Regions from separate parts of the Cellulomonas sp. P4_H4 genome, predicted to be linked through region 1. Evidence: riboswitches for the same ligand, from Rfam matches in the RefSeq annotation. Region 1 holds a riboswitch; each other region holds the start of a gene.
What was found. A riboswitch is a leader RNA that binds a small molecule or an ion and turns the genes downstream of it on or off. The one in region 1 is predicted to bind S-adenosylmethionine.

Region 1 (9,448 bases):
GACCTCTGGTTCTTCGCGGACGACGACAGCCACAAGGTGCACGAGATCGAGTCGGGTAGCCCGGCGAACGCCGCGTTCGCGGACTCGACCGCCTGGGTCTCGGTCTCCGGGTCGGCCGAGGTCGTGCGCGACCTCACCAAGATCAAGGAGCTCTGGGGTCCGACGGCCGACGCGTGGTTCCCCGACGGCCCCGAGACGTCGGGAGTGGTGCTCATCGCGCTGCGCGGCGAGACGGCCGAGTACTGGCACGCCCCCGGCGGCAGGCTGACCACGGCATTCAGCCTGGTCAAGGCGAAGCTCACCGGTGAGCGCTACGACGGCGGCGAGAACGAGACGGTCGCGTTCTGAGACGTCACACCGAGGCGACGAGGTTCACCAGGAGCGCGATGATGACGGTGCCGAACAGGTAGCTGAGCATCGCGTGGACGAGGGCGACCCGGCGCATGAGCGAGGACGCGAGGTCGGTGTCCGAGATGGCGAAGCTCATGCCCACGGTCACGGCCACGTAGGCGAAGTCGGTGTAGCGCGGCGCCTCCGCCATGTGGAAGTCGATGCCGCCGCCGGACGTGTGGAAGAGCCGCGCGTACCGCAGCGCGTACACGGTGTGCACCGCCGCCCACGACCCCACGACGCTGGCGAGCACCGCGATGGTCGGGAGTGCCTGGCCGATCTCGTGCCGGAAGAGCACGACGGCCACGCCGGCGAGGGCGACGAGCGCCGCCCCGATCACGACGAGGTGCGTCACGAGGCCGTTCGCCGGGATCTCGCGGGTGGCGTGCGACGCCGTCGCGTCGGGACCCATCGGCGCGCACTCCACCCAGGTCCACCCGACGAACACGATCGCGGCGCACGCCCAGGCCGCCAGGAGCGCTGCCGGCACGGACGTCCGGCCCACGACGATCCCCACCGGGATGGCGACCAGCACGCCCACCAGCAGGCGAGCACCCGAGGTGGTCGCCAGCTGTCGGGTGTCCATGCCGCCAGTGTTCACCGGCGGCACGGACACCCATCGGCAGGCGCGCCCAGGCGTCAGTGCCCGAGCGTGCCCAGCGCCTGCGTCAGGTCGTCGATCAGGTCGTCCGGGTCCTCGAGCCCCACGGACAGCCGGACGGTCGACTCGCCGATACCCACGGCTGCGCGCCCCTCGGCACCGAGCTTGCGGTGGGTCGTCGTCGCGGGGTGCGTGATGATCGACTTCGCGTCGCCCAGGTTGTTCGAGATGTCGATGATCCGCAGCGCGTCGACCACCCCGAACGTCGCCTTCTTGGCCACGTCGGGCGTCGCTCCCTCGGGAACCGCCAGGTTGAACGTCACGACCGTGCCGCCGCCCGACTGCTGCGCGAGCGCGAGCGCGTGCTGCGGGTGCGAGGGCAGGTACGGGTAGCGGACCATCGAGACGCCCGGCTGCTCCTCGAGCCACGTCGCCAGGCGCAGGGCCGACGCGGTCTGGTGCCTGACGCGCAGCGAGAGGGTCTCGAGGCCCTTGAGCAGGACCCAGGCGTTGAACGCGGACATCGACGGGCCGGTGTTCCGGATGAGCGTCTGCACCGGGCCGTGGATGTACTCGTCGGTGCCCAGGATCGCGCCGCCGAGCACTCGCCCCTGACCGTCGATGTGCTTCGTGGCGGAGTAGACGATCACGTCGGCGCCGAAGTCGAGCGGGCGCGAGAGCACGGGCGTGGCGAAGACGTTGTCGACGATGACCAGGGCGCCCGCCGCGTGCGCGAGCTTGGTGACCGCCGCGATGTCGACCAGGTCCTGCATCGGGTTCGACGGCGTCTCGAAGAAGACGACGTCGGCGGGCGTCGAGAGCGCCTCCTCCCACTGCGACAGCACGTGCCCGTCGACGTAGTCCGTCGTCACGCCCCACTGGGCGAAGACCTCCTCGAAGAGCACGACGGTCGACCCGAAGAGCGCACGGGCCGCGACGACGCGGGAGCCCGCCTTGGCGACCGCCGCGATGGCGGTGAACACGGCGGACATGCCGCTCGCCGTCGCGAAGGCGGCCTCGGCGCCGTCGAGCAGGCGCAGGCGCTCCTCGAAGGTCGAGACCGTCGGGTTGTTGTAGCGCGAGTACAGGAACCGGTCGTACTCGCCGGCGAACGCGGACTCGGCCTGTGCGGCGTCGTCGTAGACGTATCCCTGCGTCAGGAACAGCGCCTCGGACATCTCCTGGAACTGGGACCGCACCAGCCCGCCGCGCACGGCGAGCGTGTCGGGGCGCAGCGTGCTTCGTTCGACCCGCTTCTCGTCCCAGTCGCCGGGACCCGGCACGCGGGGGCTCACCGCTGCCGCCACGGCAGGCCGGCAGCGCGCCAGCCCGAGTGCCCACGGTGCCCGTCGGCGCCCACGTCGCCCTCGAAGCCCTCGAGCACGTTGTACGCCGGACCGAGCCCGGCTGCGGTGGCCGCGTTTGCGGCGGCGATCGAGCGCACGCCCGAGCGGCACAGGAAGACGATCGGACGCCCGTCGCCGGGCGCGAGCCCGACCTCGCTGAGCTGCTTGAGGAACTGCGGGTTCGGGCGCCCGGACGGGTAGGTGACCCACTCGACGAGCGCGGCCCGGCCGTCGATCGAGGACCCGTCGGGGATGCCGACGTACGCCCACTCGGCGTCGGTGCGGACGTCCACGAGCAGCGCGCTCGAGTCGGACGTCAGGAGGTCCCAGGCCTGCTGGGGGGTCAGGTCGCCGGCGTAGCTCATGCGGGCCTCGTCTCGTGGGTGGGGCGGGGAAGGACGACGGCCTGCGCGACGACCACGCGCGTCCCGTCGAAGGTGGCGGCCGGGCCGCCGTGCAGGACGTAGCCGTTAGCCAAGGCTTCTGAGACGCGCTCGCAGAATGCAAGGTCGTCCGGGCCGCTGAGCAGCCGGTAGAGAAGTCGTTCGGTCACGTGCGGGAACCTCCATCGGTCCTGGCGGTAGCACCCTCGACCAGGCACCTGTCGGTGCATGCGGGTTGCTGCGGCGTCGTCGAGCCAGATCTCTCAGCCGCTCTGGATGGTGTCGGTGATGCTAGTGCGACGCCTCGACGTTTCCAACTGGTGGTATCGAAGTCTTGCCATCCGAGATGAATCGGATCACGCGTTGACAGTCCTGCGGGGCTGCGGGGACCCTCTTCTCAGGTCATGAGCGCCAGCGTCAAGCCCCGGCTCGCTGGCCGGCAACCCTCCTCCGCGGTGGGGTGCCCCGGGTGACGACCTGGCTGTGCTCCGTCCGGAGCACGGCAAGCGCGGGGTCCACCGGCTGTTGGTCGGCTGAAGAGTGGCCCTCGAGACCTGTCGGAGGACCATCATGACCGCAACCGTCGAGCGCCTCTCGTGTGTGGACGTCGATGCGGTGGGCGCCCTGCTCCCCGTCGTCGGCGGCAACACCACCGTTCCTCTCGTCGACGGCACGCAGCGCGTCTACGCCAACCTCGACTACGCGGCGAGCGCCCCGGCTCTCGACGCCGTCGCCGCGCGCGTGACCGAGGTCCTGCCGCTGTACGCGTCCGTGCACCGCGGTGCCGGCTACCTGTCCCAGGTGTCCACGGCCCTGTACGAGTCCGCACGCCAGACGATCGCGCGCTTCGTGGACGCCCGTCCCGACGACGTCGCGATCATCACCCGCAACACCACCGACTCGCTCAACCTGCTCGCGCGGGTCGTCCCGCAGGGCTCCCGGGTTCTCGTCCTCGACATCGAGCACCACGCCAACCTGCTGCCCTGGGTGCACTCGGGCGACGGTCACGGCCACTCGACGACGATCCTGCCGATCGCGCGCACCGTGGCGGAGACGCTCTCCAAGCTTCGCGACGAGCTCGCCCGCCAGCACTACGCGCTCCTGACCGTCACGGGCGCCTCCAACGTCACCGGTGAGTCGCTGCCGCTCGACGAGGTCATCTCCCTCGCGCACGCCGAGGGCACGCGCGTCGCTGTCGACGGTGCCCAGCTGGTGCCCCACCGCGGCTTCTCGCTCGCGGCCACCGATGCGGACTACATCGCGTTCTCGGGGCACAAGACCTACGCGCCGTTCGGGGCCGGTGCCCTGGTCGGCCGTCGCGACTGGCTCGACACCGGCTCGCCGTACCTCGCAGGGGGAGGTGCGGTGCGCGACGTCCGGACCGACCGCACGGTCTGGCAGCCCGCGCCGGCGCGCCACGAGGCCGGCTCGCCCAACGTGATCGGTGCGATCGCGCTCGCGGAGGCCTGCGACCAGCTCGCCGCACTGCCCGCCGGTGCGCTCGGCGCGCACGAGGATGCCCTCCGGTCCCGGCTCGTCGCGGGTCTGGCCGCGATCGACGGCGTCGATATCGCGCGCATCTGGCCCGACTCGGCGGCACCCGTCGGCGTGCTCACCTTCACGGTGCCCGGCCACAACCCCGGCCTCGTCGCCGCGTACCTGTCGGCCGAGCACGGCATCGGTGTCCGCGACGGCCGCTTCTGCGCCCACCCGCTCCTCGCGCACCTCGACGCGTCCGACGGTGCGATCCGCGCGTCCGTCGGCGTCGGCACCACCAGTGAGGCTGTCGACCGTCTGATCTCCGCGCTGACCACCTACCTGACGGACGGCCCGAGCTCCGGCTACGAGGTCGTCGACGGCTGCTGGGCGGTCGTCGAGGACACCCGCCCGCTCGTCGCCGTGCACGGCCTGGACCACCTGGCAGCCACGGCCGCGGCAGCCTGCGGCCCGGCCCTGGACGACTAGCCGCCGGCCCCAGGCGGCAGCCCTGGCTGCCGACCGCTGGTCGGCCAGCTGCCCACCCGCAGCCACGAGACCGTCAGTCCCACACGAGCCCGGCAGTTCCACGTGCCGGTCTCGTGTCGGAGTGACGGTCTCGACGGCGACGCGACGCCATCGGGTGCGACATCGGCCGCGTTGTGACCGCGTGCATCCGTCGCGCGGGGTGGCCGGGAAGTGGGTGCAGGGCGTCCGACCGGGTGCCCGCGCGGTGCGGCGCTGGGGCGTCGGCCGTGAACCCTCGTCCGTAGGAGCCCATCATGAGGATCCGCCGCACTCTGTCCGCCCTGGTCGTCGCCGGTCTCGCCGCGGGAGGTGGACTCGCGCTCGCGCCGGCCGCGTCGGCCGCCCCAGGAACGTCGAGCCTTGCGGCACTGCTGGCGTCGGACGGCGACACGTTCGACCGCAGCTGGTACGACTTCGACATCCTCGACCAGGCCGTCGCCGCGGTGCTGGCTGCCAAGCCCGCCAGCCCGGTGGCGGTGCTCGCGGACGGCACGGTGCCGCTGACCGCGTTCGTGCCGAACGACCGTGCGTTCCAGCTGCTGGCGTGGGACCTCACGCACCACTGGTACGGCAGCGAGCAGAAGGTGCTGACGGCGCTGGCCGGCGCCGTAGGCATCGACGCGATCGAGCAGGTGCTGCTGTACCACGTCGTCCCGGGCGTGACGATCGACTCGTCGGCCGCGCTGGCGTCGGACAACGCGGTGCTGACGACGGCGCAGGGTGGCACGTTCCAGGTGGACGTCCTGAGCAAGCGGCTCGCCCTGGTGCAGCTCAAGGACCAGGACCGCAACGACCTGAACCCGTTCCTGATCCGCCGCCAGCTCGACCTCAACGCGGGCAACGTCCAGATCGCCCACGCGATCACCTTCGTGCTGCGCCCGGCCGACCTCTGACCGAGGATGGATGCAGGTGAGCAGTCGTCGGGCTCCGAGACCCGGCGGCTGCCGCCGCGTCAGGCCAGGGGTGTGACGGTCCCCGTCAGGTGCGGCACCGCGGTCCAGGCCGCGATCTCGAAGCCCCGCTCGAGCGCACCGACATGCACCGACACCGTCGACGGCAGCAGGACCGGCTTCGAGAACTCGACGGACCAGTCGAACGCGTCGCCTCGTGCTGCGCCGACGGCCGCGAGTGCGAGCGACGCCGTGTACATGCCGTGGGCGATCGCACGAGGGAAGCCGAACGCCTTGGCGGCCAAGGACGACATGTGGATCGGGTTGCGGTCGCCGGAGACCGCCGCGTACCGGCGCCCGGTGTCTGCGGCGAGCACCCACTGAGCGGTCGGCACGGGCGCCTGGAACGGCGGGCGCTCGTCGGACGCACCCTCGCCCTGCAGGAACACGCCCTTCGCCAGGTACGTCGACACGCCTCGCCAGGTGACGTCGTCGCCGACCGAGACCGTGGTCACGAGGTCGACCTGCGTGCCGGTGCGGTGTGCACGCAGGTTCGCCGCGGTGGCCCGGACGTCGAACGTGTCCGCGAGCGAGAGCGGGCGGTGCTGCGTGACCTGGTTGGACAGGTGGACGAGGCCGGCCAACGGCAGCGGGAAGTCCGAGCGTGCCATGACGGCCGTCGCGACGGGGAACGCGAGCACGTGCACGAACCCTGCGGGCAGCAGGTCGCTCGCGGACTCCCCGAGCAGGTGCTGGTACTCGGTCAGGTGGGCGGCCTGGGCCCGGACCGATCGGACGACGTACTCGACGTCGGGCAGCTCGCGCTCCCTGCGTCGTCGCAAGGTCGACGCGGCACCGCGCGCGTACAACCCGCCGAGCCCGGGCACGCCAGGCAGGACGACGACGGTCACTGACCCACCAGGTTCTGCCCGCACACCCGCAGCACGCGGCCCACGATGCCACCGGCGGCGGGTGAGGCCAGGAACGCGACGGTCTCGGCCACGTCGACGGGCTGACCGCCCTGCTGCAAGGAGTTGAGCCGCCGGGCGACCTGCCGCGTGACCGCGGGGATGCGTGCGGTCATCTCGGTCTCGATGAACCCGGGCGCCACGGCGTTCGCGGTCCCCCCGAAGGTCTCGAGCAGAGGTGCGGTCGCGCGGACCATGCCGATCACGCCGCCCTTGGACGCCGCGTAGTTCGACTGGCCGCGGTTGCCCGCGATGCCCGAGGTCGAGGCGAGCGAGACGATCCGCGGTGCGTCGGTGAAGTCTCCCGAGGTCAGCAGCGCCTCGTTGATCGCCAGCTGCGACGCGATGTTCACGGCGAGCACCGACTCCCACTTGTCCGGGGTCATGTTGGCCAGCAGCTTGTCGCGCGTGATCCCGGCGTTGTGCACGACGATGTCGATCCGCCCGTGCCGCTGCAACGTGTGCTCGAGGATCCGCGCGCCGGCGTCGGGTGCCGTCACGTCGAGCTGCAGGGCTGTCCCGCGCACGCGGTTCGCGACGGCGACGAGCTGCTCCCCGGCCGCGGGAACGTCGACCGCGACGACGGTCGCACCGTCCCGCGCGAGCGTGTCCGCGATCGACTCGCCGATGCCGCGTGCGGCGCCGGTGACGACCGCGACCCGACCGGCCAGCGGCAGGTCCCAGTCGGCGGGGAGCGTCCCGGCGGACGAGTCCACCGCGAGCAGCTGTCCGTCGACGAACGCCGACCGGCTGGACAGGAAGAACCGCAGCGCGCCGACGACGGATGGCGCGGTCACCGGGACGGCGTCGCCGAGGACGAGCCCGTTGGCGGTCGCCCCGCCGCGCAGCTCCTTGGCGACCGACCGCAGGAGGCCGTCGACACCCTGCCGTGCGGCCGCGACCGCCGGTGCGTCGTCGGCTCGTGCTGCTCGGGACAGGGTGACCACGCGGCCGCAGCGGGCGAGCTTCTTCAGGACGCCGGCCAGCTCGAGCACGGGAGCGCTCAGCTCCGACGGGTGTGTCAGCCCGGTGAGCCCGAGGATGACGGCCGAGTAGCGCGTCTCGGGGGTCGCGTGCCGGTGCACGTCGAGGTCCCAGTCGGCCGACAGCAGTCGTGCGAGGTCGTCGTCGTCGCCGAGCACGAGCACGGGGCCGTCGAGCAAGGGCTGACCCGGAGCGTGGCGCTTCAGCGTCGTCGGCTGGGGGAGGCCGAGCTGCTTGGCGACCTTCCCGACGAAGCCGCCGTTGACCAGGTTGAGGTACGTGTCGGTGGACATCAGGCCGCCTCGAGGATCGCGGTCACGCCGAGCCCGCCGGCGGCGCAGATGGAGACGAGCGCCCGGGTGCCCGGGCCGCGTCGGTGGAGCTCTTTGCTGACGGTCGCGACGATGCGCCCGCCGGTCGCCGCGAACGGGTGGCCGGCTGCGAGCGAGGACCCGTGGACGTTGAGCTTCGCGCGATCGACGGTCCCGAACGCCCCGTCGAGACCGAGGCGCGTCCGTCCGAACTCCTCGGACTCCCACGCCGCCAGGATCGTCAGCACGGTCGACGCGAACGCCTCGTGGATCTCGATCAGGTCGAAGTCGTCGAGCGTCAGCCCGTTGCGGGCGAGCAGGCGCGGCACCGCGAACACCGGCGCCATGAGCAGACCGTCGACGCCGTGCACGAAGTCGACCGCAGCAGCCTCGGAGTCGACCACCGCGGCCAGCGGGACCAGGTCGTGGGCAGCCGCCCACTCGGCCGAGCCCAGCAGCACGGTGGAGGCGCCGTCGGACAGCGGCGTCGAGTTGCCCGCCGTCATCGTCGCGGGGGTGTCCAGCCCGAGCCCGAACGTCGGCTTGAGGGACGCCAGCTTCTCGAGGGAAGAGTCGGCGCGCAGGTTCGCGTCGCGCGTGAGCCCGCGGAACGGCGTGACGAGGTCGTCGAAGAAGCCCTGGTCGTACGCCGCGGCGAGGTTCTGGTGGCTCGCGAGGGCGACCTCGTCCTGCGCCTCCTGAGAGATGCCCCACTGTGCCGTGGTCAACGCCTGGTGCTCGCCCATCGACAGGTGCGTACGCGGCTCGCTGGTCCGGGGTGCCGACGGTGCGAGGTCCTTCGGGCGGATGCGGGCGACCGCGGCCAGCTTCTGCGCGGCGCTCTTCGCGCGGGACAGGTCGAGCAGCTGGCGACGGAGGCGGTCGCTCACGGCGATCGGGGCGTCGGACGTGGTGTCCACGCCGCCCGCGATCGCGGACTCGAGCTGCCCGAGGCGGATCTTGTTGCTGAGCGAGACGACGGTCTCGAGCCCGGTCGCGCAGGCCATCTGCACGTCGTACGCGGGCGTCTCGGGGGAGAGGGCCGAGCCGAGCACGGACTCTCGCGTGAGGTTGAAGTCGCGGCTGTGCTTGAGGACCGCACCTGCAGCGACCTCGCCGATGCGCTCACCCTGCAGCCCGTACCGGGCGACGAGCCCGTCGAGCGCGGCGGTGAGCATGTCCTGGTTGCTGGCGTGCGCGTACGGTCCGCCGGCGCGGGCGAAGGGGATGCGGTTGCCGCCGAGGACGTAGGCGGAGCGGGGGCCGGCGGACTCGGCGGGGACGGGGGTGGTGCGACGGGCCATGAGGGCTCGTTCCTCTCGCATTCGTCGATGAAGCGAACTGGCACATGAAAGTCTGGCTCGGGAGATCCGGGCTCGCGAAGCGGGTGCGGGATCGGGCGATCGAGATGACACGGTGTCCGAAACCCACAGTACCTGATACCTTCGGTCTCGTGAGCCCGAGCCCCCCGGGTACGTCGACGACGACGACCCTCACCGCCATGTCTCTCGAGCAGCCCGAGCCCGACGGCCGCTCGACCCGTTGGGCTGACCATCGCGAGGCCCGTCGCG
Region 2 (9,448 bases), 160 kb from region 1:
CATCGTGTCGATCGACAGGAGCTGGGGCGGGACGCGGCTGCCGCGCCGGGCGACGAGCACCTCGTCGTCGTCGACCATCGGGACGACCTCGACGTCGGGGTGCAGCACGTACAGGGCGTCGGCGGCGCTCATGCGGGGACCCGCGTCTCGGGGTACCAGCCGCGGACGTCGTAGGTGGACGCGAGCTGGTCGAGCGCGGCGTCGGCGACCTCGACCGGAGCTGCGTCGGCGCCCACCGCGGCGTACTGCTCGTGGAGTGCGGCGGCAACGGTCTGGCACAGCACCGCGCGCCAGCTCTGCCGTCCGTGGTCGCGCCCGCGGGAGACGATCCCCGTCGTCCCGACCTGGCCCGTGAACAGCACGCCTTGCGCGGTCAGCCCGTCGAGTGCGCTCGCGAGGCGGGAGGCGACGTCGTCGGCGCGTCGAGCCGACGGGAGGTACAGGACGATCTTGTCCGCGCGGTGCAGGCCGGCGGCATCGGCGCCCACCTTCCACGACGGCACGTCGAGCTCGGAAGCGGTGGCGAAGACCACCGCCAGCGCGTCGGGGAGGCAGGGGACGGCCGGGCTCACGTAGACCTTGTGCACCAGCGTCGACGCGTCGACGCCAGGTGCCGTCCAGGCGTTCCAGTGCTCGGTGCGGGAGTGCCCGTAGCCGGCGAGGTCGGGGTGGGCGCGCTCGGCGCGGTCGACCAGGAAGCGCGGCCAGCGCGGGTCGTGGTGCGGGTCGACCGCGGTGCCCCCGGACCGGTAGAGGATCGCGGTGAGCTCCTGGGGCCCGGTCCACCGGGCGCACGCCGCCGCCCGGACGACCGCGGTTCGGGTCATCCGGGCGAGGCGCCCGCCAGGTGTGTGCACCGAGGTCAGCCCTTGAGGACGGAGCCCGCGTAGCTGAGCTCCTCCGCGGTCGGCTGCATCTGGTCGATCTGCTGCTCGACGGCCTTGAGCGTCACGGCGAGGGTCTCTCGCACGGTCTGCAGGTCGGCCTCCTCCAGGTGACCGATCGGGGTCACGATCGGGGTGATGGAGGTAGGGATCGTGTACAGCGTCGTGTCGTCGGCGGGCAGGAAGACGCCACCGCCACCGCCACGCGGCCGGAGCTCACCGAGCTGCGGCGACAGTGCGGCGATCTTGATGATCGGCGACGTCTCCGGGATCGTCGGCGGGTTGGTGAGCGGGTCGTGCCACACGAACTTCGGCACCCGCTGCACGTACAGGTCCTTGATGTAGAAACCCATGACTTACCCCCATCGGTCGGGCCCGCGCCGGTCGGCGTCGGGCGCTGCGACCCGGGCGGGTCGCTCGCAGAAGAGGAGCGCTCGTCGCCGGACCAGATACCGGGTGGCCTCACGGCACGAGCACGACGACCCCTCGCAGCCCGCCGGCGGCGACCGCGTCGTACGCGTCGGCGGCCTTCTCCAGCGGGTAGGTGTCGGCGACGCGTGGCGTGAGGACGCCCTCGGCGGCCAGGGCCGCGACCTGGGAGAGGCCCGCGGAGTCGCTCACCACGTGCACCGTCGAGACGCGGATGCCCCGCTCGGGGGCGGGCGTCGACGGCTCGGTGACGGCGACGAGCACCCCACCGTCGCGGACGGCGTCGAGGGCTGCCGAGCCGAGGGCCGCGTTGTCGAGGGCGCCGTCGGCGGCGAGCGTCGTGAGGTCGGTGCCGCGCAGGACGAGACGGGCACCGGTGCGCTCGACGAACGCGCGGTCCTCCTCGCGTGCGATCGCCAGCACCGAGAGCCCGCGGTGCCGGGCGAGCTCCACCGCGAAGCCGCCGAGACCACCGGCCGCGCCCGTGACCACGAGCGTCGAGCCCGAGGGCAGGTCGAGCAGGTCGAGGGCCTGGGCGACGGTGAGCGCGTTGAGCGCCAGCGTCGACGCCTCGACCGCGCCGAGAGACGCCGGGCGCTCGCCGACCGACGCCCGGGGGAGCACGACGGACGAGGCCTGGGCGCCGACGAGGGTGTCGAACCAGTCGGACAGGGCGAGCACGGGGGCGCCGGGGGCGAGGTCGGTCACCTCGGGGCCGACGGCGTCGACGGTTCCGGCCAGCCCCCAGCCGAGCACGTACCGGGCGGCCGGCGGAACCGGGAAGTATCCGCGGACGGTCGCGACGTCGGCAGGGTGCACCGGGGCTGCCTCGACGCGGACCCGGACCTCGCCGCGGCCGGGTTCGGCGACGGGCTGGTCGACGATCTCGACGGTGGCGGTGGGTCCGGGTGTGGTGACGGTGACGGCGCTCATGGCGTCCTCCTGACGGTCGCTGATCTGGTCGCCGTCATCCTCAGCGCAATAGTATGGTTTGGGAAGTAGGCACCTTCTGGTGCCTATGGGGTTCGACCAGTTCCTCTGGAGGCTGCCGTGCTCGAGACCATGCCGCCGTTGCCCAGCTCCGGGTACGACGCGTTCGACGCCGACTGTCCGACGCGCGAGCTCCTCGACGAGCTCTCCGACAAGTGGGTCAGCCTCGTGCTCGTCGCGCTCGTGAACGGGCCGCAGCGGCACTCGGAGCTGCGTCGCCGGCTCAACGGCGTCAGCCAGAAGATGCTCACGCAGACGCTGCGCTCGATGGAGCGCGACGGCGTCGTCACCCGCACCGTCACCGCGTCGGTGCCCGTGCGCGTCGACTACGAGCTGACCGAGCTGGGCGTCTCCCTGACGTCCGTCGTGCACGCGGTGAAGCTCTGGGCCGAGGCCAACATGGACTCGGTCGCGCGTGCCCGCGAGGCCTACGACCTGCGCGTCTGATCGCGCCCTCGCCCGCCACCGCGGCCAGTACCCTTCGTCCAGACGCCGCGCAGGTCAGCCGGCGTCCGTCGCGTCGCGTTGCGCAGGAGGTTCGATGCCCGGCCCGTCGCAACGGTCCCGCACCGCGGTGCGCGAGCTCGTGCGCGTCTGGTCGTCCGCCGAACAGGCACCACGTCTGCGCCGCCCGACGGACATCCTGCTGCTCGCCGTCTCGCTCCTGACCCTGGGACTGCTCGCCCTGGCCGCGCCGGGACCGTCGGGTGCCGACGACGCGATGGACACCCTTCTCGCGTGGCTCGAGCCGGTGTTCGGCTGGCTCTGGAACATCGCCTACGCCCTCCTCGCGCTGTGGGCACTCGTGCTGGTCCTGCTCCCCGCCGTGAGCCGAGGACGGCGCCGGCTGCTCGTCGACCAAGCGGTCGCGGCCGCGCTCGCGTTCGGCGCGGCGATGGGCGTGGGGGCGCTGGCCGGCACGGATCCCTCCGACACGGTCGCGGCCCTGATCGCGTCCGGACCGCCGGCCATCTACGTCGCGACCCGCGTCGCGGTGCTCACGGCGATCGTCGTCGTGGCCTCACCGCACCTGGCGCGGCCGTGGCGGTACGCGAACCGCCTGGTCATCGCCCTGGGTGCCGTCGCCGCGATCGGGGTGGGCACGACCAACGTCCTCGGGGCTGCGGCCGCCGTCGCCGTCGGGATCGCAGCGGCCGCCATCACGCACCTGATCCTCGGGTCTCCCCAGGGGCGCCTGACCGACGCCCAGGTGCAGGTCGCGCTCGCGGATCTCGGGGTGCCGGTGGACGACGTGCGCTCGACCCCGCACATCGCTCCCACCGGAACCATGCTTCTCGCACGCACCGACGACGGCACGAACCTGCGCGTCCGCGTCTACGGGCGCGACGCGTGGGACAGCCAGGTCGTCGGGTCGCTGTGGACCGCCCTGACCCGGCGCGGTGAGCGGGCGCACGTGGGCAGCAGTCGCAGGTCGCGCGTCGAGCACGAGGCCCTGATGACCCTCCTGGCCGCGCAGGCGCAGGTGCCGACGCTCGACATCGTCGCGGTCGGGATGGCCGTCCAGGGAGACGCCCTCCTGGTCACCAGCAGCCCCGCGACCACGCTGGCGGAGCTCGAGCCCGACGGCCTGGACGACGGCCTGCTCGCGGAGATGTGGCGCGCGGTGGTCACGCTGAACGGCGCGGGCATCAGCCACGGTCAGATCGACGGTGCCCGGGTCGTCGTCCGCCCCGACGGCGCCGTGGCCCTGGCCGACTTCGACGCGGCGGCGTCGGCCTCCGACGACGGTGACCTGCGCACCGACCGGGCTCGGCTGCTCGTCGCGACGGCCCTGGTCGTCGGACCGGACCGGGCTGTCGCCGCGGCGCTGGACGCGCTCGGCGCCGGTGGCCTGGCAGACGTGCTGCCGTACCTGCAGCCCGCCGCGCTCGGGCACGGGACACGAGCGGACGTCCGGGCGCGGAGCTGGACCATCGACGAGCTGCGGGCGGGCGCCATCGCGGCCGCTGGGGTCGACGAACCACCGCTGGAACGTCTGCGACGCGTGACGCCGGCGTCGGTCGGGAAGCTCCTGCTCGTCGGGCTCCTGGTGTACTTCGTCGTCTCGCTGCTCGTCGGCATCGATGTCGCCAGCGTCGCCGAAGCGCTGGGCTCGGCGAGCTGGGCCTGGGTCGTCGCCGCGCTGCTGCTCTGTCCGCTCATCCCGGCCTCGACGGCCGGCGCGACGCTGGGCGCCTCGCTCGCACGTCTGCGGTACTTCCCGGTCCTCATGCTGCAGTACGCGATCCAGTTCATCTCGCTGGTCATCCCCGCGACCGCAGCCCGGCTCGCGCTCGAGGTCCGCTTCTTCCAGAAGTTCGGCATCCCCGCCGCCACAGCCCTCTCGTTCGGGCTCATCGACAGCGTCAGCGGGTTCGTCGTGGAGGTCGGCCTGATCCTGGTCGTCCTGGTCAGCGGGCTGCCCGGCTTCAGCGAGAGTGTCCTGACGGGGTCGAGCGGCTCGGATGACGGGTCGACGAGCCCGTCCCTGCTCGCGGCACTGATCGCGCTGGTCGTGATCGGCGTCGTCGTCACCCTCGTCGTCCCGCAGCTGCGCCACCGGGTCACGGCGATCGTCCCGCGGATCCGGGCGTCGCTCGCGGGCCAGGTCCACGCGGCGCAGTCCTCGCTCGGCGTCCTTCGCAGGCCCGGCAAGGTCGCGGCGATGCTCGGCGGGAACCTCGGCGCCCAGCTCCTCCAGGCCGCGGTCCTGGGCCTGTGCCTGCACGCGTTCGGGGAGAGCGCGCACTTCTCCCAGCTGATCCTCATCAACACGGCCGTGTCGCTGTTCTCCGGCCTCATGCCCATCCCGGGCGGCGTGGGAGTCTCCGAGGCGGCACTCACGCTCTGCCTGCAGGCGATCGGCGTCCCCAGTGCGATCGCGATCTCCACGGCCATCACGTTCCGGCTCGTGACGTTCTACCTGCCCCCGATCTGGGGTGCCGCGGCGATGCGGTGGCTGCGTCGTCACGAGTACGTGTAGGCGACCTGCTGACCAACACCGCGTGACCAGGGCCGATGTCCGATCTCACGATGTGGCCAGCCATTTGACGTGCCGGAATCATGCCGCCTAAATTCCTACCAACAAGGTCAAGATTTCCAGCGCGAAGCTCCGGCTAGCTGGATGGCAACCCTCCGCGTGGCGGGGTGCCCCGGATGAGGACCTGGTCGTGGAGGGCGTCGAGCCCCCGCACGGCAACAACGCGAGCCCCGGCCCCGCCGGGACGAGAGGACGGACCATGAACGCGATCGGAGCCACCCGCTCCACGAGCAGCGGCGTCGCCATGCTCTCGCGTTCCTGTTGTCGCTGACCCCCTAGCAGCCCCGTCCCACCCCACGCACGCCCCCTGACGGGGCGCGCCCCGCCGCACCCCGAAACCGTGCGCGCCCCCACCTCTCGCACCACACGAACGGATACCCCTGTGTCCACCCATGCCCATCTCGGTGTCGACCTGTCCGACACCGGCGCCCGTGCCGCCGCCTGGCGCACCCACGGCTCCCAGGGTCAGCGCCTCTTCGACGCCGGCCGGCTCGAGGAGCTCGTCGCCGTCGCCCAGCGTGGCGCGCTCGACTTCGTCGTGTTCGACGACGACTTCGCGCTGCACCCCGGCGGCAGCACGAGCCGCCTCGACGCAGCCCTCGTCGCGGGTCGGCTGGCCCCCCGCACGCAGGGCATCGGGATCGTCGCGGCCGTCGGCACCACGCACACGGCCCCCGCGCACATCTCGACCGCGATCGCGACGATCGACCAGGCCAGCGGTGGTCGCGCCGGGTGGCAGGTCGGCTGGAGCACGCGTCTCGACGAGGTGCCGACCGCCGGTCCGCGGTCCACGTCCGCGCACGCGGCAGCGGTGCAGGGTGCCGCCGACGCCGCCGCGACGGTCGGCCGGCTCTGGGACAGCGCCGACGACCTGCCCGTGGTCCGTCCGCGGTTCACCACGCACGACGGCGTGAACTTCGCCGCCGGCAAGCCGAAGGCGACCGCCCGTCCCGCGCAGGGCCGCCCGCCCGTCGTCGTGCGGGCCACGACGCCCCCCGAGATCGACCTCGCCGGCCGGTACGCCGACGTGGTGCGCATCCGCGCGACGACTCGTGACGAGGCCGCGCAGACCCGCGCCCGTGTGCTGAGCGCGGTCGTCGCCGCCGGTCGCGACCCGCGCGACGTGCGCGTCCTGGTCGACGTCTACCTGATCGTCGGCCCGGACACCGCGAGCGCGCAGGCCCGCCTCGACATGCTCACCGACCTCGAGGGCGTCAGCTGGGACACCGGCTCGCTCGCGTTCGTCGGCACGTCCACCGGATTCGCCGACCTGGTCACCGACTGGCTCGACGCCGACGCGGTCGACGGCTTCACCGTCCGGCCGGCGTCCGTGCAGACCGACCTGGTCGCCCTTGTCGACGGAGTGCTGCCGGTCCTGCGAGCGGCGGACGCCTTCCGGTCCGAGTACCCCGGCCGGACGTTCCGCGACACGCTCGGCCTGCACAGCACCGCGGGCGCCGCCGCAGCTCACACGTACGCGGCCACGGCATGACGACCACCGACGAGCGCGTCGTGCGCTCCTACGCGTTGAGCGACCCGGCCGTGCGGCCCATGCTCGACGAGCTGGCGGTCGAGTACCTGACCCGCTACAGCGAGTTCTTCACCGAGGCCGACCTGCGCACCGAGCTCGAGCGGTATCCCGCGGAGCAGTTCGCGGCTCCCGACGGCGACCTCGTCCTGATCCTGGAGGACGAGGTCCCGGTGGCCGGCGGCGCCTTCCGGCTGCGTGCCGAGCCCGAGCTCGGCTCGGCAGACCTTCTCAGCCGGCCCGGCACGCGCGACGAGGACGGTCTGCCGACCGTCCGCACGGCTGAGTACAAGCGGATCTGGACGAGCTCGGCGCACCGTCGCCGTGGGCTCGCCCGGCTCGTCCTCGCCGAGCTCGAGGATCGTGCGGCCGCGGCCGGCTACGAGCGCCTGTACCTGACCACCGGTCCGCGGCAGCCCGAGGCCGCTGCGCTGTACCTGGCGACCGGCTGGCACCCCCTGTTCGACACCACCCTCCCCCCGGAGGAGATCGGCCCGCTGGCGTTCGAGAAGTGGCTCTGTCCGGAGCACGACGCCCCGCAGCCGTAGCTCCCGCAAGCAGCCCCCCGAACCCCGGAGTACCCGTGTCCACCGCCTTCCTGCACAAGGACGACGTCCAGCCGGACCTGTCTGACGTCGTCGTCCACGACGAACCCCGCGTCTACGCCGCCCGCCACCCCGCCCGCTGGGTGGCCACCGCGATCGTCGCCGTCCTGCTCGCGATGGTCGTCAGCTCGCTCGTCTCCAACCCCAGGTGGGAGTGGAGCATCGTCTGGCAGTACCTGACGTGGCCGTCCGTGCTCGACGGCCTGTGGGGCACCCTCCGGCTCACCGCCGCGGCCGCCGTGGTCGGCTTCGGGCTCGGCACGGTGCTCGCGCTGATGCGGCTGTCCAAGTCGCCGCTGCTGCGGTCCGTGGCCTGGGGCTACATCTGGATCTTCCGGTCCGTGCCCCTGATCCTGCAGCTCCTGCTCTGGTACAACCTCGCCTACCTGTACCCGCACCTGACGCTCGGGGTGCCGTTCGGTCCGTCGTTCGTCGAGCTCGACACGCTGTCCGTGATCGACAAGTTCGGCGCCGCGGTCCTGGGGCTCGGGCTCTCGCAGGCGGCCTACGCGTCCGAGATCATCCGCGCCGGGATCATCGGTGTCGACCAGGGCCAGCACGAGGCGGCCGCCGCCCTCGGACTGCCGAGACGTCGCCAGCAGCGGCGGATCATCCTGCCGCAGGCCATGCGGACGATCGTCCCGACCGCCGTCAACGAGATCATCGGCCTGGTCAAGGGCACCTCGGTGGTCTACGTCCTCGCGTACGGCGAGCTGTTCTACATCGTCGGTGTCATCTACGGCCGGAACCAGCGCGTGGTCCCGCTGCTCATCGTCGCGGGCATCTGGTACCTCGTCGTGACCACCGTCCTGACGGTCATCCAGTACTACCTGGAGCGGCACTACGCCAAGGGGGCCCTGCGTCAGCTGCCGCCGACCCCGATCCAGAAGGCTCGCTGGGGACTGGGCGTCACCTGGTCGCGGCTCACGGGCAGACCGTTGCCCCGAGATCTACCGCCCAGCTACGGGCGTGCTGCCCGCAACGCACTGGTCCGCACCGGTCGCCCCACCAACGAGGGAGGGTTCTGATGGCCGCCGGACTCGTCGAGGTGCGTGGCGTGCACAAGGCCTACGGGACGCTCGAGGTGCTCGACGGCATCGACCTGACCGTCCAGCCGGGCGAGGTCACCGTGATCCTCGGTCCGTCGGGCTCGGGCAAGTCGACGCTGCTGCGCGTGATCAACCACCTGGAGAAGGTGGACCGCGGGCTCATCTCGGTGGACGGCGACCTCATCGGCTACAAGCGACGCTCCGACGGGGCGCTGCAGGAGCTCAAGGAGAAGGACGTCCTGGCGCAGCGGACCCGGATCGGGTTCGTGTTCCAGAACTTCAACCTCTTCCCGCACCTGACCGCGCTCGAGAACGTCATCGAGGCCCCGATCTCGGCCCAGCACCGCCCCCGCGCCGAGGTGGTCGTCGAGGCGCGCGCCCTGCTCGAACGCGTCGGGCTCTCCGACAAGGCCGACGCCTACCCCCGCCAGCTGTCCGGCGGGCAGCAGCAGCGGGTGGCGATCGCTCGGGCCCTCGCGGTCAAGCCGGCGGTCGTGCTCTTCGACGAGCCGACGTCCGCGCTCGACCCGGAACTGGTCGGTGAGGTTCTCGACGTCATCCGGGACCTCGCCGCGACCGGCACGACGCTCGTCGTCGTGACGCACGAGATCGGCTTCGCCCGCGAGGTCGCCACCTCGATCGTCTTCATGGACAGCGGCCGGATCGTCGAGCAGGGACCGCCGTCCCAGGTGCTCGACGCCCCCCGGCACGCCCGCACCCGAGCCTTCCTGGACAAGGTGCTCTAGCTCCTCCGCCCGAACACACCCCTGACCGTCCCCGCACACCCGCGCGCCCTCGCGCACCCACCGAAAGAGAGACACTCCCGTGACCACACCCCTCCGACGCTCCCGGCTCCTGAGCGCACTGGCCGTCGCGCCCCTGCTGGCGCTCGCCGCGTGCAGCGGATCGGCCGCCGCGGAAGA
Region 3 (9,448 bases), on a different contig from region 1:
CGCCCGCCACTTCGACCAGTGGTGGAAGACGGCCCGCCGCACGGACCCGGACCTGCTGAGCTTCACGCGCGAGCTCCTCGTCGGCGAGGCCGGCGCGATCGACGAGTCGGCGTTCCCGTCGCGCTGGCCGCAGGGCGACCTGAGCCTGCCGCTGACGTACCAGTTCGAGCCCGGCACCGAGGCCGACGGCGTCACGGTGCACATCCCGCTGACCACGCTCGCCCGCCTGACTCCGGACGGCTTCGGCTGGATGGTCCCTGGCCTGCGCGAGGAGCTCGTCACCGCCACCATCCGCTCGTTGCCCAAGCCCGTGCGCGTCCAGCTGGTCCCCGCGCCGGACGTCGCGCGAGGGGTCGACGCGTGGATGGCGTCGAACACCGCGGACTGGGAGGACACGGTCCGCGCGGGGGACGCCGCCCCCTCCTTCAAGGACGTGTTCCGACGAGCCGTGAAGGCGCTGCGCGACGTCGACGTGCCCGAGGACGCGTTCGACGACGATCGGCTGCCCGCCCACCTGCGCATGACGTTCCGCGTGGTGGGCGATCGCGGGGGAGTGGTCGACGAGGGCCGGGACCTGCTCGTCCTGCAGCGCAGGCTGGCCCAGCAGACGCAGTCGGCCGTCGACGACGCGGTCCGCACGGCCGTCCGGGCCGCCATGGACGAGGCGCGGGCCTCCGGAAAGTCGCCCGTACCTACCCCGACGGCCGTCGCCGGAACTCCCGCGAGCATCGCAGCGGCCGCCCCGGCTCCGGTCGCGAGACCGCTCGTCTCCCTCGACCGCACCGGACTGCGCACGTGGCCCGCGGACCTGCCCGAGCTGCCCGAAGTCCTCGAGGCGGGGCCGGTCCGCGCGTACCCGACGCTGATCGAGGAGAAGGGCGGCACGGTCGCGGTCCGTTCGCTCGCGGACGAGTCCGAGCGGCCCGCCGCCGCGCATCGCGGGCTGCGACGACTGCTCCTGCTCGACGCGGGCCTCGCGACGGCCCGCATCACGAGCCGCTGGAACGGCACGCAGGCGCTCACCCTGGCGTCGAGCCCCTACGGGACCACGGACGCCCTGGTCACGGACGTGCAGCTGGCCGCCATCGACCGGCTGATCGGCCCGCAGCGCGAGGTTCGCGACGCCGGCACCTACGGCTCGCTGCGGTCGAAGGTCCGCGACGGCCTCGAGGACGCGGTGCACGCGATCGTCGGCGACCTCGTCGCGGTGCTCACCGCCGAGCGCGAGCTCGACGCCGAGATCCGGTCCCGCTCCAGCCTCGCGCTGCTGGCCACGGCCCAGGACGTCCGCTCCCAGGCGCAGCGCCTGGTGCACGACGGGTTCGTCAGCGAGGTCGGGGCGGACCGGCTCCCGCACCTGACGCGCTACCTCAGGGCAGCCCGGCACAGGCTGGTCAAGGCGGCCGAGAACCCGCAGCGCGACGCCGACCTCGCGTGGCAGGTGCAGGACGTCGAGGCGGCCTACGACGACGCGGTGGAGAAGGGACGGTCGGTCGACGACGTCCGCTGGCAGCTGGAGGAGCTGCGCGTCAGCCTGTTCGCCCAGCAGCTCGGCACCCCCACCCCCGTCTCGACGACCCGCATCAAGAAGGCCCTCGCGGCAGCCGGCTAGCTGGCGAGGCGGAGCACAGCACGCTCGGACGACGGATGCCGGAGCTCGGTCTCTGACCTCCGCAGGACGACACCAGGGATCCGCTCGGCCCGAGGGGATCCCTGGTTCTCGTCGCGAAGCCGTGCGGTCCTACCTCGACCGACGGAACAGCAACCCGGCCGCGAGGCGACCGACCAGGAAGATCCCGATGCACCAGAGCACGGCCGCGGGCCACGTGTCCCCGACCGGCTGGCCGAGGAGCAACCCGCGCAGGGTGTCCGACAGCGGCGTGATCGGGTTGTAGGTCGCGATGTTCTGGAGCACCGACGGCATCGACTCGGGCGGCACGAACGCGCTGGACACGTACGGGATGAACAAGATGATGAAGGTGAACCCGGACGCCGCCTCGGGGCCTGACGCGACGACGCCGATGGCCACCGCGATCCAGGTGAGCGCGAGGACGAACAGCGCGATCAGCCCGAGTGCGGCGATCCAGTCGAGGGCCGACGCGTGCGGCGTGAAGCCGATGACGAAGGCGATCCCGATGACGAGCGCGGTCGAGACGGCGTTGCGCACCATGCTCGCCACGACGTGCCCGGTCAGCACGCCCGTGGGCCGGATCGGCAGGGACCGGAACCGGTCGATGATCCCGCCGGTCATGTCGCTCGCGACGTCGACCGCGGTGTTGGCGGACCCGTACCCGGCGGTGAGCAGGATGATGCCGGGCACGACGAAGTCGACGTAGTCCATGCCGGCGTCGAGCGCCCCGCCGAACACGTAGACGAACATCAGCAGGAGCATCACCGGCAGCAGCACGGCGAGCAGGATCGTGTCGAGCTGCCGCAGCGAGCGGCGGACGGAGCGCCAGATCAGCGCGGCGGTGTCGTGGACGCCCCACCCGAGGGCTGGGGCCGTAGGCGCGGTGATCGTGGTCATCAGGACTCCTGGGTGGCGAGGACGCGGTCGTCGGTCGGACGTCCGGTGAGGGTCAGGAAGACGTCGTCGAGGGTGGGGGAGCGGACCTCCCAGGTGTCGACGGCGACGCCGCGACGCTCGACGTCGGCGAGGATCCGGCGGACGTCGGGGACGGTGCCGTCGGTCTGGATGCGCTCGGCCTCGCCGTCCTTCAGGCGGAGCTCGACGTGCGCGGACCCGACCGCGCTCTTGAGCTCGGGCGCGGTGCCGTTCGCGATGACGCGGCCGCCGTCGATGACCGCGATCCGGTCGGCCAGCTCGTCGGCCTCCTCCAGGTACTGCGTGGTCAGCAGGACGGTGGTCCCCTGGGCCACGACCTCCCGGATCACGTCCCACAGCCCGTTCCTGCTGCGCGGGTCGAGGCCGGTGGTCGGCTCGTCTAGGAACACCACCTGCGGCCGCGCCAGGAGTCCGACGGCCAGGTCGAGCCGCCGCCGCATGCCGCCCGAGTAGGTCTTCACGACCCTGCGGGCGGCGTCCGTGAGGTCGAACAGCTCCAGCAGCTCGTCGCTGCGGGTGCGGACCTCGCGGCGATCGAGGTGCGCCAGCCGCGCCATGAGCCGCAGGTTCTCGACGCCGGTCAGCAGCTCGTCGACGGCCGCGAACTGCCCCGTGAGGCTGATCGCCGCTCGGACGTCCGCGGGCTGTCGCACGACGTCCTTGCCCGCGACGTACGCGGTTCCGGCGTCGGGCTTCACCAGCGTGGACAGGATGCGGACGGTGGTGGTCTTGCCTGCCCCGTTGGGTCCGAGCAGCGCGAGCACCTCGCCCTGGGCGACGTCGAGGTCGACGCCGTCAAGCACGGTGAGGTCGCCGTAGGACTTGCGCAGTCCACGGGCGACGACGACGGGTGCGCTCATCGCAGGTTCCTCTCGTTTGTGTATGGCATAAACTGTGTGTGTACGTCATACACACTTGTAGGATCGACGGTCAAGGAGGTGTCGTGGACGACATCGAGGAAGCACGACGCGAGGCCGAGGCGCTCCGACGCGACCGGGAGAAGGCCGAGCGCGCCGAGGCGAAGGAGGCCGACCGCGCTCGTCGGGACGCCGAGAAGGCAGAGCGTGACGCTCAGCGGGACGCCGAACGCCGCGAGCGCGACCGGGTGCGCGCCGCCGCGGACCAGGAGAAGCGCGAGCGCGAGGCGCGCGAACGTCAGGAGCGCGAAGCACGGGATGCGGCGCGTGAGGTCGCGCGTCAGCTCCGAGAGGCCGAGCGTGCCGAGCGCACCGCGTCCCTCGCCCAGCAGCGGGCCGCCCGTGACGCCGAGAAGGCCCGCCGGCAGGCCGTCCGTGTCGCGCACTCGACGGCGCCCGACGACGAGCAACCCGCGCTCGCGGCCGACCTGCCACCGGGGATCGCCGTGCTGTGGCGCGCACCCGCCGTCGGTCGCCCCGGCCCCCGGCCCGGGCTCACGCTCGAGCAGATCGCCGATGCCGGCATCGCCCTGGCCGACGCCGAGGGACTGGACGCCGTCTCGATGGCGCGACTGGCCGAGTCGCTCGGGTTCACGACGATGTCGCTCTACCGGTACGTCTCGTCCAAGGACGAGGTGCTGAGCCTGATGTCCGACCGTGCCGGCGGTTCGCCGCCCCCCACCGGGCCCGAGCTGGGTGGCTGGCGCGAGCGGCTCGAGCTCATCCTCGCCATCCAGCAGCCGATCCTGCGGGCGCACCCGTGGCTCGCGCGCACCACGACCGTGCTGCACGCGATCGGTCCGGGTCGCCTCGCCTGGATGGAGGGCATGCTCGCCGCGCTGGAGGAGACGCCGCTGACGGAGCGGCAGAAGGTCGGTGCGATCGGGGTGCTGTCGACGCACGCGCTCGACCAGCTGCGGATCAGCGAGCAGCTGTCGTCCCAGGCGCGCACCGCCGCCGTCGGCCCCGCGGACGGCGAGGCCCCGGATCTCGGTGAGCTCATCGGCATGCTCGCCACACCGGCGTCCCACCCCGCCCTCGTGCGGGCCGCGTCGTCAGGCGCGTTCTCGTGGGGCCCGTCCGAGGAGCCCGGGGACGACTCCCTCGACTTCGGTACGCAGCTGATCCTCGACGGCATCGAGCGGCTCGTGACCGTCGCCGCGAGCCACCCACAGCCCCCGGCCCGGCGGGTGCTGCCGCCTGGACCCGTCCAGGTGTCGGACGCACCCGACAGACTCGAGGCATGACCTCTCCCGATGCCCCACCGGTAGACGCACCGCGAACCCTGCTGGTCGACGTGCCGACCCTGACCGGCCGCTGCTTCGGCGACGGCAACCCGCTCTACGAGCAGTACCACGACGAGGAGTGGGGCAAGTCGGTGCACGGCGAGCACGCCCTGTTCGAGCGGTTCGCGCTCGAGGGCTTCCAGTCCGGGCTCGCGTGGATCACCGTGCTGCGCAAGCGTCCCGCCTTCAGGGCCGCGTTCGCGGACTTCGACCCGGAGCGTGTGGCCGAGTTCGGTGACGACGACGTCGCACGGCTGATGGCCGACGCCGGGATCGTGCGCAACCGGGCCAAGATCGAGGCGACGATCGCGAACGGCCGGGCACTGCGCGAGCTGCACGCGTCCGGCGGATCGCTCGACGCCGTCCTGTGGTCGCACGCCCCCGACCGCACCGACTGGGTCCGGCCGTCCACCTGGACCGACGTCCCCGCGATCACCGCCGAGTCGAAGGCCCTGGCCAAGGAGCTCAAGTCGCTCGGCTTCCGGTTCGTGGGACCCACGACTGCGTACGCCGCGATGCAGGCGTGCGGCGTGGTGGACGATCATCTGGCGACCTGCCCGACGGTTCGGAGCGTGTAGACACCGCCGCTTCGCGGCCACAGCGTCCGCTGGCGCGATCCACCTAGACGCTTGACCAGGGCGAACGCCCGGGCACGCCGTAGAGGTCCGGCCGACGGCTCGAGCGACGTGCCGTGGGCCGCGGGTGAGATCTCAGCTTGTGGCGGGTGATGTGTCGGCGAGCGTCTCGGCAGGCGGGATTCTGCGCACTATCGTGCGGCGAGTGGCAGACGATCTCGAACCCGACGGGCGGCACGACGACGTGCGCGCCGCGGCAGAGGCGTTGGCCGGGACGGCCGAACCGGACGTCGAGATCCTCGCCGCGGTCCACGACGGGCTCCGCCTCGTGCCGGCCGGATCGCCCACGTCGTGGTTCGACGTGCCGTCACAGAAGCGCGGGCGCGACGACGGGTCGCTGGGGACGCGCCGAGAGGTCTGAGACACTCGCGTCTCACCCGTCGAACATGGTTGCTCACCATGTGGTCGCCGGTCTACCATCGCGGCTACCATCCAGAGCGGCCGAGAGACCTGGCTCCACGACGCCGCAGCAACCCCCCTCTCACGAGGGTGTGGGTGCTTCCGCCAGGGACGATGGAGAGAACCAGATGTCCCCGAACCACCGTTGTACCGGACGACCCGCCTCGCAGGGCCCACTGTGAGCGCCGCGACGGTGGAACCTCGCACGCCCGGACTGCACGTTGCGCCCGCCGCGCGCCCGCAGGCTGCCAACGACCGGCCCACCATCTCCTTCGAGCTCTTCCCGCCGCGCAATCCTGACGCGGCGCCGCGCCTGTGGGCCACGATCCAGGCGCTCGAGTCGGTGCACCCGGACTTCGTCTCGGTCACCTACGGCGCCTCGGGCAAGACGCGCGTCACCACGCGGCAGCTGGTCAGCCGCCTGCTGCACGAGACGACCCTGAACCCGATCGCCCACCTGACCTGCGTCGGCACGTCGCGCGAGGAGATCACGACGATCGTCGAGGAGTTCCTCGACGAGGGCGTCCGCTCGTTCCTCGCGCTCCGCGGCGACCCGCCCACGGACCAGACCGACTGGGTCGCGCACCCGGACGGGCTCCAGACCGCCGGCGAGCTGGTCGAGCTGCTGCGTCAGATCGAGGCGCAGCGCTGCGCGGACAGCCCGTCGCAGGCCGTGCGGGCTCGCGTCCGTCCGCTCTCGGTCGCCGTCGCCGCCTTCCCCCGCGGGAACCACGCCACCGGTGGCACGCGGGCCCAGGACGTCGCGTCGCTGCTGTCCAAGCAGGAGGCCGGCGCCGACTTCGCGATCACGCAGGTGTTCTTCGAGGCGGAGGACTACCTCGGGATCGTCCAGGAGGCGCGCGAGGCCGGCGTCACCATCCCGATCATCCCGGGCATCATCCCGACCACAGACCCGGCCCGCCTGCTGCGGCTGCAGGACCTCACCGGGGTTCCGGTGCCCGAGCGACTGTTCGACCTGCTCGGCTCCGCCGACGACGAGCTCGACCGGCACCGCCGGGGCATCCGTGCCAGCGTCGACCTGGTCAACGGCGTCCTGGACGGCGGGGCTCCCGGCGTCCACCTCTACACGTTCAACCAGCACCATGCCGTACTTGACCTGCTCGAGGGTGCACACCTCGACGGCGGAGCTCGGACAGCTCCCGACCTGGCCAGCGGGCCGCAGGTCACGGCAACCGCCCGACCCTCGAGGGACTGAAAACCATGAGCGAGACCCCGAAGTTCCCCGCCGGCTCCGTGCTCGGCTACCCGCGCATCGGACCGCGCCGTGAGCTCAAGAAGGCCATCGAGTCATTCTGGGCCGGCAAGTCGAGCGCCGACGACGTGGAGGCTGTGGCCGCCGACCTGCGTCGCCGCACGCGCAACCGCCTCGTCGAGCTGGGCCTGCCCAAGGACGTTCCCGCGATCCCGAGCGCCTTCTCGTTCTACGACCACGTGCTCGACGCGACCGCCGTCGTCGGTGCCGTCCCGGCCCGCTTCGCCGACGTCGTCGCCGAGGACGGCTCGCTCGACCTGGCCGGTTACTCGACCGTGGCGCGTGGCCGCGGTGACGACCTGCCGCTCGAGATGACCAAGTGGTTCGACACCAACTACCACTACCTGGTCCCGGAGATCGGCCCCGAGACCACGTTCCGCTACGCGAGCGACCGCCCCGTGCGGGAGTTCAAGGAGGCCCTCGCGGACGGCGTCCTGACGCGTCCGGTCATCGTCGGCCCCGTCACGTACCTCGCGCTGGCCAAGTCGACCGAGGGTGCGCCCGACGACTTCGCGCCGATCGACCGCCTCGAGGACCTGCTGCCCGTCTACGCCGCTCTGCTCCAGGACCTCGCCGCCGCGGGTGCCACCTGGGTGCAGCTGGAGGAGCCCGCACTGGTCTCCGACTCGATCGAGGTCCCGGCCGAGCAGCTGCTCGCCGCGGTCATCGAGGCGTACCGCGCCCTGGCCACCGACCTCACCGACCGCCCGGCGATCCTCGTCGCCGCGCCGTACGGCGACCTGGGCGCCGCGCTCCCGGTGCTCGCGGCCACCGACGTCGACGCCATCGGCATCGACCTCGTCCGCGGCAGCGCGCCCACCGAGTCCGTACCCGGCCTCGAGACCAAGACGCTGGTCGCCGGCGTGATCGACGGTCACAACATCTGGCGCGCCGACCTCGACGCCAAGCTCGCGATCCTGGAGCAGCTGGAGGGCCTCGGCGCCGCCGCGGTGACCGTCGGCACCTCCACGTCGCTGTTCCACGTCCCGCACACGACCACCGACGAGCCGACGCTCGACGAGACGCTGAAGAGCTGGCTCGCCTTCGCCGACGAGAAGGTCGCCGAGGTCGTGACGCTGGCCGAGGGTCTGACCGAGGGCCGCGAGGCCATCCACGAGCAGCTGCTCGCCGCCACCGACGCGGTCAACTCGCGTCGCACGGCGCCCGGCGTCGTCGTCCCCGCGGTCCGCGAGCGCGCGGCCGCCCTCAGCGAGGACGCGTTCAACCGCGGTCCGTTCGACGAGCGCAAGGTCGCGCAGGCCGCCCGCCTGAACCTCCCGCCGCTGCCGACGACGACCATCGGCTCGTTCCCCCAGACCGGCGAGATCCGCAAGGCGCGCGCCGCGTTCGGCAAGGGCGAGCTGACGGAGGCGCAGTACGACGAGGAGATGAAGGCGGAGATCCGCCGCGTCGTCGAGCTGCAGGAGCAGATCGGCTTCGACGTGCTGGTGCACGGCGAGCCCGAGCGCAACGACATGGTCCAGTACTTCGCGGAGAACCTCGACGGGTTCGCTGTGACGCAGAACGGCTGGGTCCAGTCCTATGGCTCGCGCTGCACGCGTCCCTCGATCCTGTGGGGCGACGTCTCTCGTCCGAAGCCGATCACGGTCGACTGGACGTCGTACACCCAGTCGCTGACCAGCAAGCCGGTCAAGGGCATGCTCACCGGGCCGGTGACGATCCTCGCGTGGTCGTTCGTGCGCGACGACCAGCCGCTCGGTGACACCGCCAACCAGGTCGGCCTCGCGCTGCGCGACGAGATCGCCGACCTCGAGGCCGCCGGCATCGCCGTGATCCAGGTGGACGAGCCCGCGCTGCGCGAGCTGCTGCCCCTGCGCGTCGAGGACCACGCCGCCTACCTGGACTGGTCGGTCCGCTCGTTCCGCCTGTCGACCGCGGGCGTCCGCGCCGACACGCAGATCCACACGCACCTGTGCTACTCGGAGTTCGGCCAGATCATGGGCGCGATCGACGGCCTCGACGCCGACGTGACGTCCATCGAGGCGGCCCGCTCGAAGATGGAGATCCTCGGAGACATCGCCTCGGCCGGCTACCCCCGCGCCGTCGGCCCGGGTGTCTACGATATCCACTCTCCGCGCGTCCCCAGCGAGGCCGAGGTCGAGGAGCTGCTCACCGAGGCCGTCAAGGCCATCGCCGTGGACCAGCTCTGGGTCAACCCGGACTGCGGCCTGAAGACGCGTCGCTACGAGGAGGTCGCCCCGTCGCTGACGCACATCATCGAGGCGACGAAGAAGGTCCGCGCGACGCTCTGATGCCCGCCACCTGTCCCGTGACCTCCGTGGCCGCGGGCGGGTGGTCCGCGCGACTCTCTGATGCCCGCCACCTGTCCCGCGACCTCCGTGGCCGCGGGC

Region 2: another riboswitch for S-adenosylmethionine. It lies ahead of AC1DPN_RS01015 (LLM class flavin-dependent oxidoreductase); the one in region 1 lies ahead of AC1DPN_RS01910 (aminotransferase class V-fold PLP-dependent enzyme).
Region 3: another riboswitch for S-adenosylmethionine. It lies ahead of AC1DPN_RS17330 (methylenetetrahydrofolate reductase); the one in region 1 lies ahead of AC1DPN_RS01910 (aminotransferase class V-fold PLP-dependent enzyme).

What each region holds. Positions count from the first base shown of each region.
Region 1 covers NZ_JBFUKL010000001.1:364,123-373,570, forward strand. Annotated here, with positions in the region: gene AC1DPN_RS01885 (pyridoxamine 5'-phosphate oxidase family protein) at 1-348, shown strand, start outside; gene AC1DPN_RS01890 (DUF1345 domain-containing protein) at 353-976, opposite strand; gene AC1DPN_RS01895 (O-succinylhomoserine sulfhydrylase) at 1,030-2,274, opposite strand; gene AC1DPN_RS01900 (rhodanese-like domain-containing protein) at 2,283-2,702, opposite strand; partial or broken gene AC1DPN_RS01905 (DUF1737 domain-containing protein) at 2,729-2,890, opposite strand; SAM riboswitch class I at 2,900-3,003, opposite strand; SAM riboswitch class IV at 3,121-3,235, shown strand; gene AC1DPN_RS01910 (aminotransferase class V-fold PLP-dependent enzyme) at 3,291-4,685, shown strand; gene AC1DPN_RS01915 (fasciclin domain-containing protein) at 4,979-5,617, shown strand; gene AC1DPN_RS01920 (MaoC/PaaZ C-terminal domain-containing protein) at 5,677-6,525, opposite strand; gene AC1DPN_RS01925 (3-oxoacyl-ACP reductase) at 6,522-7,859, opposite strand; gene AC1DPN_RS01930 (acetyl-CoA C-acetyltransferase) at 7,859-9,181, opposite strand; gene AC1DPN_RS01935 (TetR/AcrR family transcriptional regulator) at 9,331-9,448, shown strand, end outside.
Region 2 covers NZ_JBFUKL010000001.1:199,961-209,408, forward strand. Annotated here, with positions in the region: gene AC1DPN_RS00985 (protein kinase domain-containing protein) at 1-132, opposite strand, end outside; gene AC1DPN_RS00990 (hypothetical protein) at 129-827, opposite strand; gene AC1DPN_RS00995 (hypothetical protein) at 863-1,237, opposite strand; gene AC1DPN_RS01000 (zinc-binding dehydrogenase) at 1,347-2,246, opposite strand; gene AC1DPN_RS01005 (winged helix-turn-helix transcriptional regulator) at 2,364-2,750, shown strand; gene AC1DPN_RS01010 (lysylphosphatidylglycerol synthase domain-containing protein) at 2,845-5,286, shown strand; SAM riboswitch class IV at 5,392-5,511, shown strand; gene AC1DPN_RS01015 (LLM class flavin-dependent oxidoreductase) at 5,726-6,835, shown strand; gene AC1DPN_RS01020 (GNAT family N-acetyltransferase) at 6,832-7,419, shown strand; gene AC1DPN_RS01025 (amino acid ABC transporter permease) at 7,470-8,504, shown strand; gene AC1DPN_RS01030 (amino acid ABC transporter ATP-binding protein) at 8,504-9,271, shown strand; gene AC1DPN_RS01035 (ABC transporter substrate-binding protein) at 9,351-9,448, shown strand, end outside.
Region 3 covers NZ_JBFUKL010000007.1:11,369-20,816, forward strand. Annotated here, with positions in the region: gene hrpA (ATP-dependent RNA helicase HrpA) at 1-1,612, shown strand, start outside; gene AC1DPN_RS17305 (ABC transporter permease) at 1,742-2,527, opposite strand; gene AC1DPN_RS17310 (ATP-binding cassette domain-containing protein) at 2,527-3,426, opposite strand; gene AC1DPN_RS17315 (TetR/AcrR family transcriptional regulator) at 3,510-4,730, shown strand; gene AC1DPN_RS17320 (DNA-3-methyladenine glycosylase I) at 4,727-5,347, shown strand; gene AC1DPN_RS17325 (hypothetical protein) at 5,550-5,765, shown strand; SAM riboswitch class I at 5,830-5,924, shown strand; gene AC1DPN_RS17330 (methylenetetrahydrofolate reductase) at 5,982-7,019, shown strand; gene metE (5-methyltetrahydropteroyltriglutamate--homocysteine S-methyltransferase) at 7,025-9,349, shown strand.